2 linked regions of the Halioglobus japonicus genome follow. The protein of the gene in region 1 interacts with the protein of each later gene in a pairwise test. Links are inferred from orthologs where the notes say so. Each region holds a gene or a part of one and is shown on either strand. Other genes may lie near its edges.

What was found. Proteins that work in one complex are often made in the same cells at the same time.
Region 2: the proteins of gyrB (region 1) and gyrA interact in binary tests that used the Escherichia coli proteins (3 or more experiments, as listed by UniProt). The link is inferred for Halioglobus japonicus from one-to-one orthologs.

The regions. Positions count from the first base shown.
Region 1 is NZ_CP019450.1:612,734-619,095, forward strand. What follows is about bases 1,974-5,033. They hold gyrB (DNA topoisomerase (ATP-hydrolyzing) subunit B), read right to left. Parts: upstream 4,681-5,033; coding sequence 2,266-4,680; downstream 1,974-2,265. Other genes in these bases: BST95_RS02930 (midcut-by-XrtH protein), read right to left, coding at 1,974-2,111; recF (DNA replication/repair protein RecF), read right to left, coding at 4,717-5,033. Also shown: BST95_RS02920 (midcut-by-XrtH protein), read right to left, coding at 1-16; BST95_RS02925 (reverse transcriptase domain-containing protein), read left to right, coding at 616-1,059; more of BST95_RS02930, read right to left, coding at 1,086-1,973; more of recF, read right to left, coding at 5,034-5,820; BST95_RS02945 (endonuclease/exonuclease/phosphatase family protein), read left to right, coding at 6,068-6,362. UniProt on the Escherichia coli protein: DNA gyrase negatively supercoils closed circular double-stranded DNA in an ATP-dependent manner to maintain chromosomes in an underwound state.
Region 2 is NZ_CP019450.1:3,302,611-3,307,998, forward strand. What follows is about bases 1,806-4,957. They hold gyrA (DNA gyrase subunit A), read right to left. Parts: upstream 4,643-4,957; coding sequence 2,006-4,642; downstream 1,806-2,005. Other genes in these bases: serC (3-phosphoserine/phosphohydroxythreonine transaminase), read right to left, coding at 1,806-1,931; BST95_RS15575 (TRZ/ATZ family hydrolase), read left to right, coding at 4,932-4,957. Outside these bases: pheA (prephenate dehydratase), read right to left, coding at 1-847; more of serC, read right to left, coding at 852-1,805; more of BST95_RS15575, read left to right, coding at 4,958-5,388. UniProt on the Escherichia coli protein: A type II topoisomerase that negatively supercoils closed circular double-stranded (ds) DNA in an ATP-dependent manner to maintain chromosomes in an underwound state.

The sequences.
Region 1 (6,362 bases):
CATGTTTGATGCTCATGCTATTGCCCCTGTTTACAGTCTTTTTCTTTGGAGAAAGCTCTGCCTTCAATGCGCCTAATGTTGTAGTGCTTCTATATCTGTTTGAACCCTGAGTTTAACTGACAACGCATTAATACTGAGCCGCGATTCTGCCCAATAATATTAACCAACCAAAGCTTTCTTTTAAATTATGGCCGTTACACGCGGATTTTAGAAGCACGGGGCGCTCATTTTTGAGCGGAGAGGATGTTTGTCTGATACACACTTCACGTCCGCTTTGTGGACGAAAGCGGACGTTCCCAAATTGTGACTACATCATGTCACACAATCAATTATTCAGTGCTACCAAGTCACAGTTAGAAATGGGCAAGCGGCGTAACTGGCTGATTCTAAATAGTATTTAAAATTGTCAGCCAAATTGAAAATCCCCGTGTCGGCAGTTCGATTCTGTCTCCGGGCACCATCTTTCAAGTTGGGCTCAGTTCTGAGCCCCGACTTAACTTCCCAAAGATTTCAACGCATTACTTACAAGCGGTTTGCGCTTTGACTGGGTTCGTTTAGTGACCGCTTACCAAGCGCAGCGGCTTTGCGGGGACCGACTGTAACCAACTGAGTCCGCTGTTAGCGGCCATCTATCTCAAGCCATTGGATGATGTGATGGACCGCGCTGGCATTGCCTATGTGCGTTACATGGATGACTGGGTCATCATGACGCCTCGCCGTCACCAACTCAGGCGGGGTATTCGCCTAATCCAGCAGACCTTGCAGCAGCTCAAACTCAGCACCCATCCAGACAAAACCTGGGTGGGCAAGATAGACCGGGGCTTTACGTTTCTGGGCTACCACCACACCCGTGCTGGCGTGACGCCAGCCAAGGACACCATCGCGCGCTTTCGTGAGCGAATCACCCAGCTTTATGAGCAAGGTGCGGGCCAAGCCCGCATTGGGGCCTACGCAACACGCTGGTGGCGTTGGGTGTGTGCGGGTTTACCCGGGACGCAGGTGCTGGTCGAACAGAAAGCCCTCACCGGGGCCACGAGCAGACCGTCACCCGCACCGTGACGTGACGTGCCGTGTGGCGCTATCCTTCATTGCTCGAAACAGTATAAGCGGGCGCTACCTGAACATGGGTTCTCGCGGGCAACTGTCCATTCGGCTGTGAGTAGGCCTGTGCCACCTAGCATACCGGAAGAAACATCTAACGGCGTCTCCCAACCGTCGCAAGTGGCGCCGACAGTGACGGTGCCGATGGTTGTAGAGCCAGTCCAGACAAGGGGCACGGTAGAGACTCTAGTACTTATCTCCGTGTATCGGATTGGGACACGAAACGAACCAGATACTAAACTTTGGAAGTCATCAGCGAAGATACTACCGGGAATGTCGACGTAAGGGACCGAGCTCTGTATAAAACGATCCCTGACGTCAACGGTGCTATCAGATAACCACGCTTTGAACTCGCCTGGGAGATTGGCCTCAACGGCAAGGGCGTTGCACTTCGCGTCCGCTCCTTCGAGACCTGTTCCCTGACCATTTTCCCGCAAGTCGCCCGTGTAAGTCTCGCTCGTCACAAATACCACTTTTTGAAACTCCGAGACACAGGCGTTTTCGATCATGCAGCTATCACCAGCTTCAAGTATCTGGCCCGACGAACACTCATTAACTGGGTCCTGAGAAATACAACTGGATTCAATGCTAATGGCATCTAGCTTCAGTGCCACACCTGAGGTATTACTGATTTCCACCGGATCGTCGGGTAGCTCAATGACTCCGCCTTCAGGGTTGTCCAGTTCAAGCATACTCGCCAATGCCTGGGGAATGTTCAGGCTGCCCAGTGCACTCAGGGTTAGACCCGCCCCCAGTAACATTACACTCAATAATTTACGCCCCTGCGGGCCGCGCAATACGCGATAACCTATCACCGCCATCAAGACGCCAAGCGGTATCAACAGCAGCGAAGGAATCGGCACGGGCACTGCCGGTGCAACCGAATCAACGGGAGTCGGCGCAGCGGTCACTGACGCAGGCCCATATGTCAGGGTACCGCTTGTTTGCGCGAATGCGACTGAAGAGAGGGTCAGCGATGAAATCGCCGCCCATGCGTGCTTGATGCTCATGGTATTGCCCCTGTTTGCTATTCTGTTCTTTGAGACAAGGCGCTGCCTTCCATGCAGTTGATATAGCAGTGCTGCTATGTCTGTTTCCACCCGGAGTTTAACTGACAACGCAACAATAGTGAGCCGCGTTTCGGCTTGATAATAGAGCGCAACATTATACGTCCAGGTTAGCTACCGACAGGGCATTCTCTTCGATGAAATCGCGTCGCGGCTCTACCTGATCACCCATTAGGGTGGTGAAGATCTGGTCGGCGGCAATCGCGTCCTCAATGGACACCTGCAGCATCCGGCGCACCTCTGGATCCATTGTGGTTTCCCACAGCTGCTCCGGGTTCATCTCACCCAGGCCCTTATAGCGCTGAATGCTGTAGCCGCGACGCGCCTCGTTCATCAGCCAGTCCAGGCCTTCGGCAAAGCTCTGGGTGTTAAACACTTTTTCACCGCGCTGGAAGTAACCCTCTTCTTCGATCAAGTTATTCAGGGTGTTACCCAGTTCCACCATGCTGCGATACTCGCCGGAACCAAAAAACTCGTGGTGATACTCGGTTTCAGATTCCACGCCGTGAGCCAACAGCTTCACAACGGGGAAGAACAGGCTGCGCTCGGTGTCCTTGCGCACTACTACAGAGTAGCTGCTACCCTTGGGTGCAACGGTGAGTAAGCGCTCACTCAAAGTCTCTGCGAAAGCAGTGACCTTGGCTTCTTCGCGCATCTCTTCCTGGGTGAGAGAATCACCGTAAACCGTTTGCCACAGAACATCCGGGGCATACAGACGGCTCAAACGATCAATGGTCGCAGCGACGTCACGGTATTGGTCTACCAGCGCCTGCAGGCCTTCACCGGAAATGGCCGGGGCATCGGGATTAACAAAGATCGATGCGCTCTCCAGGGCTGACTGGGTCAGGTACTGATTAAGTGCTTCGTCGTCCTTGAGATACTGGTGCTGCTTGCCACGAGCGATTTTGTACAGCGGTGGCTGGGCAATATACACGTGGCCGCGCTCAATCAATTCACGCATCTGACGGAAGAAGAAGGTCAGGAGCAGCGTACGGATGTGAGATCCGTCAACATCAGCGTCGGTCATGATGATGATACTGTGGTAACGCAGCTTGTCAGGATCAAATTCTTCCTTGCCAATACCGCAACCCAGAGCGGTGACAATCGTGCCAACTTCTGCCGAGCCCAGCATCTTGTCAAAACGGGCCTTCTCGACGTTCAGAATCTTACCTTTCAAGGGCAGAATCGCCTGGTACTTACGGTTCCGGCCCTGTTTGGCTGAACCACCCGCCGAGTCACCCTCTACCAGGTAGAGTTCCGACAGGGCAGGGTCCTTCTCCTGACAGTCAGCCAGCTTGCCCGGCAGCCCCGCAATATCCAGCGCACCCTTACGCCGGGTCATCTCGCGCGCTTTACGCGCCGCTTCACGGGCACGGGCCGCATCCAGCATCTTACCGACAACCGCTTTAGCTTCCTGGGGGTTTTCCAGCAGATACTCGGCAAAGCGGGCGTTCATCGCCTGCTCAACCGCCGTTTTAACCTCGGAAGAAACCAGTTTGTCCTTAGTCTGGCTGGAAAACTTGGGATCCGGAACTTTCACCGAGATCACAGCGGTCAGGCCTTCCCGGGCATCGTCACCGGTTGTGGATACCGTGGCTTTTTTGGCCAGGCCTTCTTTCTCGATATAAGCATTGAGGTTTCGGGTCAGTGCTGCACGGAAGCCCGCCAAATGGGTACCGCCATCACGCTGGGGAATATTGTTGGTGTAGCAGAGAATGCTTTCCTGGAACGAATCGTTCCACTGCAACGCCACCTCAACACCAATGCCTTCATCCATATCGACCTGGAAGTAAAAGGCCTTGTTGATGGGGGTTTTGTTCTGATTCAGGTAATCGACAAAGGCGTTCAGGCCGCCTTCGTAGTTATATGTTTCTTCATTACCACTGCGCTCGTCTTTCAGCACAATGCAAACACCGGAGTTCAGGAAAGCCAGTTCCCGCAAACGCTTGGCGAGCTGGTCAAAGTGGAACTCGATGTTGGTGAACGTCTCAGAAGAGGGGTGGAAACGAATGGCGGTACCGGATGTATCGGTGTCGCCAATCACGGCCAGAGGCTCATCGGGCACACCATGGCGGTATACCTGCTCGTAGAGCTTGCCTTCGCGACGAATTGTCAGGGTCAATTTGGAGGAGAGGGCGTTAACCACAGACACACCAACACCGTGCAGACCACCGGATACCTTATAGGTATTGTCGTCGAACTTACCCCCGGCATGCAGTACGGTCATGATAACTTCCGCCGCAGAGACGCCTTCATCGTGCATCTCGGTGGGAATACCGCGTCCATCATCGCTAACGGTCACCGATTCATCCGGGTGAATAACGATTTCAATCTTGCTGCAGTGGCCAGCAAGGGCCTCATCAATGGAGTTATCCACGATCTCAAACACCATGTGGTGCAGGCCGGTACCGTCATCAGTATCACCGATGTACATTCCGGGGCGCTTGCGCACCGCATCAAGGCCTTTCAGTACCTTAATACTGGAGGAATCGTAATTTTGTTCTTCGCTCATGAATCACTCTCAAGATTGCTTCTATTTATAACGAGATCACCGCGCTTCAACGGCTGATACTCCACCATGTTCCACGTGGAACATGGTAAATTCGTCCCCGTCTGCCACGGGCCAAACCGCGGCGACATCTTCGCTGTCCACACAGGTGATAAATACCTGGGCTTTCATTCCCGCCAACTGCTCACACACGAGGCGACAATGTTGTTGATCCAGCTCTGAGGGCAGGTCGTCCACGAGGTAAGTACAACGCCCTCGTCCTTTCTCAGTTAACAACTGCCCCTGGGCAAGCTTCAGACCACAAACCACCAGCTTTTGCTGGCCCCTGGACAAGGTATCTGCAGCCAAGTGTCCACCGATCAATACTCTGATATCCGCACGCTGAGGGCCCACGTGGGTGTAGCACTGCTCACGGTCAGAGGGTTCACTGTTTTCCAGCGCCCGGATATATGACAGCTGCTTGTCCCAACCCTGTCGAAAGCGCAATTCCAGCCCTGCCAAGGAAGGGGCCAACTGCGCAATAATGGCCTGAAACCGCGGCTCAAGCAGTTCGAAATAGGCTCTGCGATAGGTCGTTATTATCTCGCCGCAGGCCGCCAGTTCACGGGTCCATACGGCGAGTTCCTCAGGGGATAGTTTACCACGGCGGAGCAGCATATTGCGCTGTTTTATACCCCGCTGAAAGCGCTGCCACTGGTCAAAGAAACGATGTTCCACGTGGAACACACCCCAGTCGAGATACTGCCGACGAGCTGAAGGTGACCCAGTTAAAAGGTCAAAGCTGTCGGCATTAATGACTTGTATGGGCAACTGCTCTGCCATAGCGGCAACAGTTCGCACCGGCCGACCACCGAGCTTAAGAGTTACATCTCCGGTCAGCTCGCGCTGTATGCCCAGAGGCAGACTGCCGGGCTGCAGTTCACCAAACACCGTCGTCTGACTCTGGCCGTGTGTAATCAGGGACTTGATGCTTCCGCGAAAGGAACGCGCCATACCCAGTAAATGTATCGCCTCCAGGATGCTGGTTTTTCCGCTGCCATTTGGCCCATAAAATACATTCACCTTGCGCAAAGTATCGATCTTCACCTGCTGAAGATTTCGCACATTATCAATGTGTATTCGCGACAGCGAAGCAATGTTCATCACAGCAATAGATTCTCCGGCAAGTGATCGAAAAAATCACCTGAAAGTTTGAATTTATCCTTTAATATCAATATTTTAGGTTTTATGCGTCTTGGGTTTTTTGCTTGATTTTCACCGCTTCGGCACACAAACGACCGTGCTCTAGTTTACCGTACTTTGTCACTGCCCCCGAGACCTACCATCTGGATGCTGCAAACGACTTGGCGCTCGTTTTGACGGGTTACCGATACACTGCTGTAATGATGATATGATCCGCCGCATCCACCTCTGCTGCTTACTGCTTCTGGCTTCAACAAGCGCTTACTCAGCAGAGTCCTACTGCGAGCTCGGCACCGACCCGGCTAACGTTTTCCGCGGTTCGACCCTTGATGTGGCGACACTCAACATCGCCCATGGACGCGGCACCAAATTGAACCAGCTGTTGCTCCGACAAGCCTCGATCAAGGAAAACCTGGATAGGGTCGCTGCAACCGTTAACCGAAGCCGTGCGGCCGTGGTGGCACTCCAGGAGCTGGACGTCAATTCTCGCTGGGCTGGCAACT
Region 2 (5,388 bases), 2.7 Mb from region 1 along the record:
CACGGCCGATGATCAGGAAGCGGGTGGTGTTGTCGGCGTAGTCTTCGATATGTTCGGCGAGCTTCTCAAGACCGTAAAGCTCCGCGGCCATATCGCCCGCGATTGCGGCGACACCGGGAATTTCCAGGGCCATACGCGCGGCTTCGCCGTTGCTGCTGACAGCCTCGCGCTCGATGTCCGGCCAGTTGCGGTCGAGCCAATTGCGACACTGCGCCAGGGCCTGCTGGTGGGCGCAGATGCGCTTGATCTCACCCTTGCCCGTGTGGCCGGCCACCAACAGGTGGTGGGCTATGCCCATCTCGACTTCACCGGAGATCTTCAGGGAAGAATCCATGAAATTGTCCAGAGTGTGGCTGACCATGCCCTCAGTGGAATTTTCCACCGGTACCACACCGTAATTGCATTCGCCCGACTCTACCTGGGCGAACACAGAGGCAATCGTGCCCTGAGGCACGCAGACCGCAGCGTGGCCAAAGTGCTTGATGGCTGCCGCCTGGGTAAACGTACCCTCGGGGCCAAGGTAGGCCACCTGCAGCGGTTTCTCCAGCGCCAGGCAGGCGGACATAACCTCGCGGAAAATATGCGCCACGGTTTCACCCGCCAGCGGCCCCTGCTCGCGATCAATAATGCGCTGTAACACCTGGGCCTCACGCTCAGGACGGTAGTACACCACCTCGGCTTCCGCGTCGCCCGCTTCCTGGGCAGCCTGCACCTCGGCCAGTTTGATGTCGGCCACCCGCTGGGCACACTTGGCCCGACGGCTGATCAGTTGCTGGATTTCCCGATCAATCGCGTCGATATCGACGCGCACTTCATCGAGAGTACGATTGTCACCGTTGTCCGCCATGGGCTTACCCGTTGCGTTGCTCAAAGTCCTGCATGAAAGTTATCAGCGCGTCGACCGCGTCCTCACCCACTGCGTTATAAATGCTGGCGCGCATTCCGCCCACCGAACGATGCCCTTTCAGGTTGAGCAAGCCGGCTTCGTCAGCGTCCGCCAGGAACTGTTTGTCCAGGCCGGCATCAGCCAGGGTGAATGGCACGTTCATCAGCGAGCGGCTCTGCAACTCGACCGGGTTGGCGTAAAAATCCGACCCGTCAATCTCTGCATACAGTTTCTCGGCTTTGCGGCGGTTAACCGCCTCCATCGCCGTCAGACCGCCCTGCTCTTGCAACCAGTCGAACACAAGGCCGGCCAGGTACAGTGCAAACGTGGGCGGGGTGTTGTACATGGAATCGTTGTCCGCCGCCGTCTGCCAGTTCAGCATGGCCGGACACACCGCTTGGGCGTTGCCCAGCAGTTCGCGCCGCACGATGACAATAGTCAGGCCGGCAGGGCCAATATTCTTCTGGGCGCCGGCGTAGATCACACCGTAATCGTCGACGCTGACCGGACGGGACAGAATCGTTGACGACATATCCACCACCAGCGGCGCCGCCGTTTCGGGCACCCAGAAATACTCCACACCGCCGATCGTTTCATTGGGTGTGTAGTGCAGATAGGCCGCGCCATCAGTCAGATGCCAGCTGTCCCGGGGCGGGATGGTGGCAAAGTTGGTGTCTTCGGAAGAGGCAGCCACATTGACATTGCCGTAACGCTTGGCCTCGGCAATGGCTTTCTTGGACCATTGTCCGGTATTGATGTAATCCGCTGTGCCGTTGTCGCCCATGAGATTCAGGGGCACCGCCGAGAACTGGGTGCTGGCACCCCCTTGCAGGAACAGCACGGCGTAGTCATCGGAAATACCCATCAGCTCGCGCAAAGTCGCCTCGGCGCGCTCTGCCACACTCACAACTTCGGGGCTGCGGTGGCTCATCTCCATAATGGACAGGCCAGCGCCGTGCCAATCGAGCATCTCGTCGCGCGCTTTTTCCAGCACCGCCTCAGGCAGAGCAGCAGGACCGGCGCAGAAATTGTACTTGCGAGTCATAGGTCGGATCTCACTTTTAAGGTATCAAAACGGGGACTGCGGACAGACCCCCTTTAAAAGGGGGTCTGTCCCCATTATTCGGATTCGCTATCGACTGAAGGCTCTTCACCAGCTGAGGGCTCGTCAGCGACAGAACTCTCGACGGAAGCCTCAACGATTTCGCCTTCGAGCACCTCGTCATCTTCGGGCTCATCGATACGCTCAACGCTGACCAGCGATTCGCCATCTTTGGTCCGAATCACGCGCACGCCCTGGGTGTTACGGCCCAGGATGGAAATCTCATCCGCGCGGGTGCGTACCAGGGTGCCCTGGTTGGAGATAAGCATCAGTTCATCCCCATCAAACACCTGTACAGCGCCAACCAATTTACCGTTGCGCTCGGTGGTCGCCATCGCGATGACACCCTTGTTGCCACGACCCTTGGTGGGGAACTCAGTGACTTCTGTACGTTTACCGTAGCCATTTTCAGATACCGTCAGTACACGGCCATCTTCGCGCGGCACAATCAGGGAAATCATCTCGTGGCCATCGCCAAGCTTGATGCCGCGAACGCCCTTGGCGGTACGGCCCATCTTGCGCACGTCACCTTCCTTGAAGCGCACCGCCTTACCTTCACTGGAGAGCAGCATGACGTCGCAATCGCCAGTGGTAATCGCGGTACCCACGAGCACATCGCCTTCTTCGAGGTCGAGGGCGCGCAGGCCAACGGAACGCTGGCGTGAGAAATCGGTCAGGGCGGTCTTCTTCACGGTACCGTTGGCGGTTGCCATAAAGATGTAATAGCCTTCGGTGTACTCTTCCACCGGCAAAATCGAGGTGACGCGTTCGCCCTCTTCCAGCGGCAGCAGGTTAACCATGGGCCGACCGCGGGAATTACGCCCGGCCAGGGGAATCTGGTAAACCTTGAGCCAGTAAACCTTGCCGAGGTTGGAGAAGCACAGAATGGTTGCGTGGGTACTCGCAATCAGCAGGTGCTCAACGAAATCCTCGTCTTTCACTGCAGTCGCAGACTTACCCATACCGCCGCGGCGCTGGGCCTGGTAATCGGTGAGAGGCTGGGTCTTGGCGTAACCGCCATGGGAAATGGTGACCACGCGATCTTCCTCGGTGATCAGATCTTCCACCGTCAGGTCGTGCTGAGACGCAGTAATCTCGGTCTTGCGCTCGTCGCCATACTCGGTGACGACCTCTTCGAGTTCCTCGCGGATAACCGCCTTGAGGCGCTCCGGATCCGAAAGGATCTGCAGGTACTCGGCAATTTCACGCAGCTTCTCTTCAAACTCGTTGAGCAGCTTCTCGTGCTCGAGGCCGGTCAAGCGGTGTAGGCGCAGCTCGAGGATCGCCTGGGCCTGGGCCGGTGACAGGTAGTAGTTACCCTCGCGCAGGCCATACATGGGGTCGAGATCATCCGGACGGCAGGCATCGTCACCCGCACGCTCCAGCATACCCATGACATCGCCCGGCTCCCAGGAACGCGCCAGTAGCTTCTCTTTAGCTTCGGCAGAGCTGGGAGAGGCCTTGATCAGCTCGATAACCGGATCGATATTGGCCAGGGCGATCGCCAGGCCTTCGAGGATATGGCCGCGCTCACGTGCCTTGCGCAGCAGGTAAACCGTACGGCGCGTAACCACTTCGCGGCGGTGGCGGATAAATGCCTCAATCACCTCTTTGAGATTGAGGATCTTGGGCTGGCCGTCGACCAGCGCCACCATATTGATACCAAAAACAGACTGCAGCTGCGTCTGAGCGTAGAGGTTGTTCAGGACGACATCGCCCACCTCACCGCGCCGCAGTTCGATCACCACGCGCAGGCCGTCCTTGTCGGATTCGTCCCGCAGTTCGGTAATCCCTTCCACCTTCTTCTCTTTCACCAACTCGGCGATACGCTCAATCAGGCGCGCCTTGTTCAGCTGGTAGGGAATCTCGTGGATGATGATAGTGTCCTTGCCGCGTTTCTCGTCAGTGACCACTTCAGCACGGGCACGCACATAAATACGACCGCGGCCGGTGCGGTAGGCCTGGATGATGCCGGCACGGCCATTGATGATGGCCCCAGTCGGGAAGTCAGGCCCGGGGATATGCTCCATCAGGTCTTCGACAGTGAGTTCAGGCTCGGCCAACAGGGCCAGGCAGCCGCTGATAACCTCAGTGAGGTTGTGCGGCGGGATATTGGTCGCCATGCCCACGGCGATACCGGAGGAGCCGTTCACCAGCAGGCTGGGAATTCGCGTTGGCAGAACGGCGGGAATTTGTTCAGTGCCGTCGTAGTTGTCAACGAAGTCCACTGTCTCCTTGTCCAGATCAGCCAGCATCTGGTGGGAGATTTTCTGCATGCGGATCTCGGTGTAACGCATCGCCGCCGCATTGTCGCCGTCGATGGAGCCGAAGTTACCCTGACCGTCCACCAGCATGTAGCGCATGGAGAAAGGCTGGGCCATACGCACAATCGTGTCGTACACCGCGGAATCACCGTGCGGGTGATATTTACCGATCACGTCACCGACCACACGTGCCGATTTTTTGTAGGCCTTGTTCCAGTCGTTGTTGAGCTCATTCATTGCGAACAGCACGCGCCGGTGCACCGGCTTGAGCCCATCGCGCACATCTGGCAGTGCACGACCCACGATCACGCTCATGGCGTAATCGAGGTAGGATTGCTTCATCTCGTCTTCGATATTGACGGGGAGAATTTCTTTGGCTAAATCACCCATGAATGATGGTTTCCCACGGCCTATCCGGGAGGCCTTGTTCTAAATTAATTATGCTGCGATCGAGAGCCAGGGAGCGTGACCTTACGGCCTGGTGAAACGCCCCTAAACACCCCCGGACACAAACCGCCGATTATACGGAATTGACCGCGTAACTACCATGTTTTTGCTGAATTTCGCCGACATTTACGCCGCTCAGGGGGTATACTCTCGAGCCTTTGCCAGGCCCGCTACAAAGCGCCGGCCAAGCTGATGAAAAATTGACCACCAACAAGCCTGAACCGGGAGCGCAATGAGCCAGATACCGAGCCATGTGGACACCCTTATCCACGCCGATTGGGTCATCCCTGTCGTCCCGCGCGGCACCGTGCTTGAGGGCTACAGCCTGGGCCTGACCGACGATCACATCAGCGCACTGTTACCGCGCGATGAAACCACTGCTATCACTGCCGATGAAGTGCTGGAACTACCCGGTCATGCGCTGCTGCCGGGACTGGTCAATACCCATGGCCATGCCGCCATGAGCCTGTTGCGCGGCTATGCCGATGACCTGCCGCTCATGCCCTGGCTGGAACAACACATCTGGCCCGCCGAGGGCGCCCACGTGGATGCCGGCTTTGTCGCCGACGGCACGGAGCTCGCCATCGCCGAGATGGTCCGTTCCGGCACCACTACCTTCTCTGACATGTACTTCTTTCCCGACACCTGCGCTGCCACTGCACAGCGTCTGGGACTGCGCTGTCAGATCA